Regions from separate parts of the Gilliamella sp. B3892 genome, predicted to be linked through region 2. Evidence: riboswitches for the same ligand, from Rfam matches in the RefSeq annotation. Region 2 holds a riboswitch; the other holds the start of a gene.
The links. Region 2 has a riboswitch for thiamine pyrophosphate ahead of thiM (hydroxyethylthiazole kinase). Riboswitches for the same ligand answer to the same signal wherever they lie in the genome.
Positions count from the first base shown of each region.

Region 1: another riboswitch for thiamine pyrophosphate. It lies ahead of thiB (thiamine ABC transporter substrate binding subunit); the one in region 2 lies ahead of thiM (hydroxyethylthiazole kinase).

Region 1 covers NZ_JAFNOK010000002.1:110,153-114,591, forward strand. The annotation lists gene thiP (thiamine/thiamine pyrophosphate ABC transporter permease) at 1-951, opposite strand, end outside; gene thiB (thiamine ABC transporter substrate binding subunit) at 965-1,963, opposite strand; TPP riboswitch at 2,004-2,111, opposite strand; gene J3U74_RS03195 (hypothetical protein) at 2,155-2,799, opposite strand; gene argS (arginine--tRNA ligase) at 2,984-4,439, shown strand, end outside.
Region 2 covers NZ_JAFNOK010000003.1:85,191-89,629, reverse strand. The annotation lists gene thiD (bifunctional hydroxymethylpyrimidine kinase/phosphomethylpyrimidine kinase) at 1-778, opposite strand, end outside; gene thiE (thiamine phosphate synthase) at 775-1,431, opposite strand; gene thiM (hydroxyethylthiazole kinase) at 1,441-2,229, opposite strand; TPP riboswitch at 2,278-2,380, opposite strand; gene trkA (Trk system potassium transporter TrkA) at 2,419-3,780, opposite strand; gene trpS (tryptophan--tRNA ligase) at 3,898-4,439, opposite strand, start outside.

The sequences.
Region 1 (4,439 bases), on a different contig from region 2:
TTGATTAATCGCAGATAAGCGAAAATAATAAATCCCTTCAACCAATACCGTCAGCATCGGAAGGAAAATAAATAGCACACCTACCCAAATGATGATTCTACATAAAAAACCTAAATAACCCGGTATGGCGAGTTGATAATCGGCTTTAACAAATTTTATGCTAAGTTTCTTTTGTTGATTCAATTTTTGCATCAACAAAATAAAAGTTACACAGCACACAATCTGCAACGCTGAAAGCACAACCGCTTGCATAATGTCAAAATCACGAATAGATTGATAGATTGCCACTTCAATTGTGGTAAACTTTGGTCCCCCACCCAGCGCAAGCACAACGGCAAAACTGGAAAAACAAAGCATAAAAATTAATGCTGCCATAGGTAAGATTTGCCGGCGCAACAAAGGCCATTCAATCAGTTTAACAAAGGCAAAATGAGAAAAATTAAGCTGCGCTGCTAACTGTTTATGTTCGACCGGCACACTTATTAACGTTCGATAAAATAAACAGCAGGCATAGGGAAAATTCAAAAAAACATGCGCCAATAAAATACCCTGTAACCCATAAATCGACAGCGAATAAGGTAAATTAAGAGACTGAAAAAAAACCGATATTAGACCCTGCTTGCCATATACCGACAATAGTCCGGTAACAACCACTAGTGTTGGTAAAATAAAGGTGATCGGCATCAGCTTTAATAGCAGTGCTTTGCCTTTAAAATCAACCATTGATAAAGCTTTCGCCATTAATAATGCAAAGCCGATAGATAAAACAGTCGATAACAGTGATTGATAAAACGTTATTGCTAGAATATGTAATAAATAACTATCAAAATAGACAGTTAAATTATCAGACTCTATGGCAAAGCGAACTAGTGCAAAAAGCGCCGTTGCTAATACCATAAAAATAAAACTAGCGGCGCCAATACCTGCCATTAGCGGTTTTAATTTAAACATCAAATTAACCGTTTTATTTGATCACCGCTGATTGCCATTCACGAATCCACGCTTTTTGATGCTTGCTAACTTGTTCTGCATCAAATTCCAGCGGCTTGTCTATCGGTTTAATTTGCTCAAAAGCCGGTGGTAAATCAGTTTTGATAATTGGATACATCACATTTTTTTCAGCAAATAAACGTTGCACTTGTGGCGTTAATAGATATTTTAAAAATTGGCGAGCCAATGGAACTTCTTGGCTATATTTGATAATACCGGCTACCTCAACTTGACGATAATGTCCTTCATCAAAAATGGCCGCTACATAGCGATAATCGTTATCATTTAAAATATGTGCAACCGGTGAAGTGTTATAACTCAACACAAAATCAGCTTCGCCTTTCAAAAACATATTGTAAGACTCGCTCCAACCTTTGGTTACTGTAACGGTATTTTTCGCTATTTTTTGCCACGCTGTAGCGGCATCGTCATCATAAACTTTCTTCATCCAAAAAAGCAATCCTAAACCGGGTGTACTGGTTCTGGGATCTTGATAGATAATTTTCCAATTTGGCTTGTTATCAACTAATTGATGTAAAGATTGAGGTGGATTTTTTATTTTCTCTTTATTATAAATAAAGGCAAAATAACCATAATCATAAGGCATAAAATCTTCATTCCACCAATCGGTATTTAAGTTATCCGGTTTCTCAATTTGATGAGGTATAATGATATCGGCAAGTTTAGCTTGTTCTATCAGATTGTTATCTAACCCCAAAATCACATCAGCATTGGTTTTATCACCTTCAAGCCGAATACGATTTAAAATCGATACACCGTCTCCCAATGTTATCACATCAAGTTGACAATCACACTGCGCCTCAAAACCTTTTTTGATCGCTTCACCAGGACCCCACTGTGACATAAAAGAGTTATAACTATAGACGGTTAAAGTTGGCTGCTCAGCAAAGACAGCGCCGGCAAAGCACAATAAAGGAAAAACAATAGACAATAACAGATTGTGACGAAACATTTTGCCTCCAAAATAGTAAGTAAAAGACAAAAGGTTTGAGCAGATATTATAACTCAAATCCCTCCGCTGGCATGATCCAGTTCAGGTTCGACGGGTTATGTTAGCAAGTTAACATTCTCAGCCCAACTCGGCACCCCGTTGAGAACGATATTAGTTTAGAGGCTCAAGGTTTAATTGTAAATAGTTACCCTTCACTGTTGCCATTCAAATTTCTCTGCCATTTTGGAAGAGACTAACTTAAATTGCCCTTGATTAATCTGATATACCTGTTCTTTATAAAATTCCGGCTTAGGATCTATATATTCATAGTCCTCATCATAATAGTAAGTCACAAACTGTTTTAGGTTTATTGTTAAATCTTCATTGACAGAAAATTGATTAAAACTACTAACATCTTCATAGCGATATTGACTATCTAAAAGCAAAGCATCAATCAATTTACCTTGTTCATCGTAACTATTTAGTTGAATATTTAACATCTGGGTATCAGCTTCACCATAACCATTGTAAATTATCACTTTATAGAGATAATTATCCTGAACAAAGCCACCTACTACGTAATAGCGGATATCTTGTGTAAATCGATCATATCCAAAAGACTCATTTTTAATCGGAAAATTGATTTCTTGCTCATTCAAGAGTTGAGTGAGTTTTGAATACTTGTCCAAAAAGATAGCGTAACCATCATTATCTTTTTTATAGTATTTTATAAATTGTGAAGAAGTTATGGGGAGTTTTAGGTTTGGCACAGTGTCGGGGGCTTGAGCAAAGACTAAAGCAGAAAAAAATAAAAATATATTGACAATTACACTCCATTTAACAAATTTTTGGAACATTTATCACTCTCTTTATTTATGCAATTTATTTTGAACATAAAGTAATCTATGTCACGCTAATTTACAATAATTTTATCTTATACAAACACGCTGTATTTACTTGTCCTTAACTAATCCCACAGTGACAATTTATCAATTTACCAGTATTATATTGGGCATTTTATTACAATCAATTAGGTTTAGTGTGAATATTCAACAATTATTAATGCAACGCATTTCACAAGCAATGATTATGGCAGGCGCCGATAAAAACAGCGACGCGCTAATCAAACAATCTGCTAAAGTACAATTTGGTGATTATCAAGCTAATGGCATTATGTCTGCCGCTAAAAAGTTAGGCATGCCACCAAGAGAGCTTGCTGAAAAAGTATTGCAACATCTTGATATCAACGATATCGCTGATAAAGTTGAGATTGCCGGCCCTGGCTTTATTAATATCTTTTTAAAAAATAGCTGGATTGCGCAACAAAATGAAATTGCTTTAAGTAGTGATAAATTGAATATTACTTTACCGGCTAAACCACAAACGATAGTTGTTGACTATTCAGCACCGAATGTCGCCAAAGAGATGCATGTAGGACATTTACGTTCAACGATTATTGGTGATGCCACTGTCAGAGTATTAAGTTTTCTAGGTCATAATGTTATACGAGCCAACCATGTCGGTGATTGGGGCACGCAATTCGGTATGCTTATTGCTTACCTTGAAAAGATGCAAAATGAGCATGCCAATGATATGGATTTGTCAGATTTAGAATCATTTTATCGTGCCGCTAAAAAACACTATGACGAAGACCAAGCATTTGCTGAAAAAGCCCGTAATTACGTGGTTAAATTACAAGGTGGTGATGAGTATTGCCGAGAAATGTGGCGAAAACTTGTTGATATCACTATGACACAAAATATCGCAACCTATAAACGTCTTAATGTCACACTATCATTAGAAGATACCATGGGGGAAAGCATCTATAACAGCATGCTACCGGGTATTGTGGCTGATTTAAGACATAAAAAACTGGCGGTTGAAAGTGACGGGGCAATCGTTGTCTTTTTAGATGAATATAAAAACAAAGAAGGCGAGCCAATGGGTGTCATCATCCAAAAACGTGATGGCGGCTACCTGTATGCTACAACCGATATTGCTTGTGTCAAATACCGTTACGAAACATTGCATGCTGACCGTATACTCTATTATACCGATTCACGTCAACACCAACACCTTGAACAAGTTTGGGCAATTGTACACAAAGCTAAATATGTCCCGGAATCACTAAAACTTGAACATCATATGTTTGGTATGATGTTAGGTAAAGACGGAAAACCATTTAAAACTCGTTCGGGCGATACAGTTAAATTAAATGATCTGCTTGATGAAGCGACAGAACGTGCAACCGTTTTAATTCGCAGTAAAAATCCACAGTTGACCGAACAAGAGCTGGCGCAAGTGGTTGATGCTGTTGCTATCGGTGCGGTTAAATATGCCGATCTATCAAAAAACCGCACAACCGATTATGTATTTGATTGGGACAATATGCTGTCGTTTGAAGGCAACACCGCACCCTATTTACAATATGCTTACACTCGTGTACTATCAATCTTCAGAAAATCAAACATTAATGAAGATAGCTTAACCGGTACTA
Region 2 (4,439 bases):
AGTGGTGAGTTGGTCCAATACCTTTTCCGATACTTAAATCATCAGCATGGCTAATGGCGCCATATAAATAATCTTTCGCTTGTTTGACTGCCTGCGCTAAACTGCGTTGAGGTAATAACGCAGCAATTGCGGCAGATAAGGTGCAACCTGTGCCATGGGTATTTTTGGTTTGAATTCTTGGTGAAGACATAGTGATAATTTCATCATGTGTGATCAAGTAATCCGGGCTTTCATGCCCCGGCAAGTGTCCGCCTTTCATTAGCACAGCTTGACAGCCTAATTTAAGCAGCGCTTGCCCCTGTTTTAGCATATCATTTTCGTTGCTAGCTTCGTCACAATCTAACAAGGCAGCCGCTTCCGGCAAGTTTGGGGTGATAACGGTTGCCAGTGGTAATAATTTTTCACGAATTGCAGTGACAGCGTCGGATTTTAATAAGCGGTGCCCACCTTTGGCAACCATAACGGTGTCTAGCACAATGTTATTTATAGGATTATTTTTTAATAAATGATAGACCGTCGACACTATCTCTTTGTTCATCAACATACCGATTTTAACACTGTCGATGTTGATATCCTGATATAGCGTATTAAACTGCGCTTCAACAAATTGTGGCGATATAGCCAGCACGTCATCAACGCCTTGAGTGCTTTGTGCAGTGAGAGCAGTAATTACCGACATCCCATAAGCGCCTAATGCTGAAAATGTTTTTAAATCAGCTTGAATACCGGCACCACCACTTGGGTCGGATCCGGCGATGGTTACGGCGATTGTTGTCATAATATTTTTTCCTGTCGAGCTTGTTGTATTTTATTAATCAGCGATGCGGTTGCCTGTGCGACATTTTTTTGTCCACAAATGGCGGAAACCACAGCAACGCCGTTAATACCTGTTTGAATAACTTGGCTAATATTATTGATATCAATGCCACCAATGGCTACAGCCGGGCATTTTTTCAGTTTTACTTGTTGGGTCAGCAGCTCAATTCCCATAGCTGTTGCCGCATCTTTTTTGGTTGATGTTGGAAAGATTGGGCCAATTCCCAAATAATCGACTTGTTGCCAGTCAACCGCATTAAGTTGCTCTTGATTGGAAACTGAAAACCCTAACCATTTATCCTTACCGATTAAACGGCGAGTAACATCGACAGGCAAATCACTTTGCCCAATATGGACTCCATCTGCGTCAATAGCAAGTGCAATATCAATATGGTCATTAATAAATAGGGGGACAGGGGTGTCGGCTAGTGCGGTTTTCAGTGCTAAGGCGGCATGATACCACGCTTTACCTGTTAGCGCTTGCTCAGATCTTAACTGCACAGCAGTCACGCCATTAGCAACAGCAATTTGGGTCGTGTTTACCATACCATTAATACCACCACACAATAAGGGATCGAGAACTAAATATAAGTCCAAATTCAATTGTTTTTTCATCAGATTTCCTTATCCATGGTGTGAATTAAACAGTGAAAGCTTGTCGATAATTGATACGGCATAACTGCCTAAGCCATGGTGTTTGTTAGCTTGTTCACCCGCTTTTTTCATCATCAAACAGGCCGAAGCACAAGCTAATAACGTATCGTCTGAGCTAGCGATAAAGGCCGCCACCATTGCCGACAGTGAGCAACCGGTTCCGGTTACTTTCGTCAATGCAATATCACCACCTTCAATGCGGTATGTGATTTGACCGTTAGTCACATAATCAATATCACCGGTCATTGCAACAATGGTTTGATACTTTTGTGCTAACTGCTTTGCCGCTTCAAGCGCCTGTTCGGTTGAATCTTGGCTATCAGGCCCGTTTGAGCAAGATTGCTCACCGCTTAATGCCAAAATTTCTGATGCATTACCTCGAATGGCAGTGGGCTTAAATGCCAATAATTGATGAGCTATTGCGGTGCGATAAGGCAATGCGGGACCAACAGCGACCGGATCGAGCACCCATGGTGTTTGGCTTTGTTGTGCTTGCTTTGCAGAAAGCAGCATGCTTTGCGCAATATTATCCTCAATTGTTCCAATATTAACCAATAAACTGCTGGCAACGCTAACAAAATCGGCAACTTCTTGCTTGGCAACAATCATTGCAGGTGATGCGCCAATAGCCAGTAACACATTGGCAGTGAAATTTTGTACTACATCATTTGTTATACAGTGGACCAGGGGATGTTGTTGTTTGACGTTATTAATAAAGGGAGTGGCTTGGGCTAAATCAAACATTTTGGCTTGTGACATATTCATTCCTTATCATCTATTTATTGGGAAGAATTTGCCAGATTAAGCGCAATGTGGCTCAGACTTCCCTACGCTGGTATGATCCAGATCAGGTTCAACGGGTAAACTCTCAGTTTTTTGCAAAAGGCAAAAAACACCCCGAGTCAAATTTTTTTAGTTATTATGAACTTACTTTCGGTTTTAAACAAGCTATTGTAATAATCTTTCGATATCTGTTATCACTTTTCTTTCCGGTAGGAAGATAATTAAATGATCGCCATCTTCAATAGTTAAATCCGTGTTGACGATAATGACATCTTCACCACGAACAACAGCCCCAATAGTTGCGCCGGACGGTAATTTTAGTCCGTTGATATTTTTGCCGACCAGTTTCGAGCTCTCATTGGTGCCATTAGCCACCACTTCGACAATTTCCGATTCGCCTTGTCGAAGTGAAATCACTTTTACAACGCCGGTTTGTCTTACATGGCTCAGTAGCTCTGAAATCGTTGCGTGTTGTGGGGAGATAGCAATATCAATCACACTATCATTAATCAATTCCAAATAAGCCTGCTTTTGGATTAAGACAATAACTTTTTTGGCGCCCATTCTTTTGGCCAGCATTGAAGACATTATATTTGATTCATCATCGCTGGTTACAGCAATAAACAGATCGGTTAATTCGACCTGTTCTTGCGATAAAAGCTCTTGGTCGGACGATTCACCATGTAAAACGGTGGTATTAACTAACTGTTCAGCAATAAATTCTGCCCGTTCCGCATCCCGCTCAATCAACTTGACTTGATAGTCGTTCTCTAACCGCTTAGCTAAGGCAACCGCAACCCCGCCACCACCGCTAATTATAATTCGTTTGTAAGGTTTCTCTAACCGTTGTAGCTCGCTGGTTACCGCTTTAATATTCACCGGAGGAGTAATAAAGTAGACCATATCACCGGCTTCAATAAGTGTAGAGCCTAATGGACGAATAAAGCGATTTTGGCGATAAATCGCCACCACTCGAGCTTCAACATGGGGGAGATGCTCTTTGAGTTCGGACAGTTCACTACCGACTAAAGCGCCACCATAATATGCAGTAACGGCAACTAGGCAGACTCGATTATCGTAAAACGAGGCAAATTGTAGAGCGCCGGGGTATTGAATTAATTGACTGATATGATTTGTGATTAAATTTTCTGGTGCAATAATGTGATCGATATTAATACAATCTTTATTGAAAAAAGGGTATCGTTCATCATTGTATTCCGGCGCACGAATACGGGCGACTTTTTGCGGAATGTTAAACATGACATGACCAATCTGACAAGCCATCATATTAACTTCGTCAGAATTGGTAACCGCAACGAGCATATCAGCCGATTCAGCACCAGCGCTTTCCAACACTTGTGGATAAGAAGATTTTCCTACAATGACTTGTAAATCAAAACGCTCTTGCAAAGATTGCAATTTTTCGTGATCTTCATCAACCACAGTGACATCGTTTTGTTTATCGGTTACCAGATACTCAGCCAGCGCACTGCCGGTTTGTCCTGCACCAAGAATTATAATCTTCATTGTTAACCCATAATAGTTAAATGGCTTTAAAGCTTACAGAGTCAACTTTTTTGCTTACTAAAGCCAATTAATATTGTTCAATGTTTATCGCGACTTGTGTCGTTTGTCGAATCGTAGTTATACAAAACCGATAGCATCGTACACTTTTCTCAACGTCGGCTCAGCTTTTGAGCGTGCTTTATCAGCACCTTCACGCATAATTGAAAACAGGTACGTTTCATCGTCACGGTATTGGTGATATTTAGCTTGTAAAGCCGTTAACATATCAATAACTTGTGTTGCTACTTCAGTTTTCAAGTGGCCGTACATTTTGCCTTCAAATTCTTTTTCAAGCTCAATTATCGGTTTGCCCGTGATGCCGGTTAAGATATCTAACAGATTAGAAACTCCCGCTTTATTTTTTAAATCATAACGTACAACCGGTGGCTCATCAGAATCGGTCATGGCTCGCTTAATTTTTTTCTCAATGTCTTTTGGATTTTCAAGTAAACCAATGACGTTGTTACGGTTTTCATCTGATTTAGACATTTTCTTAGTCGGTTCTTGAAGTGACATCACTCTAGCACCGACTTTCGGAATAAAGGGTTCTGGTACCGTAAATATCTCACCATAAAGCGCATTAAAGCGCATCGCAATATCACGTGATAACTCAAGATGTT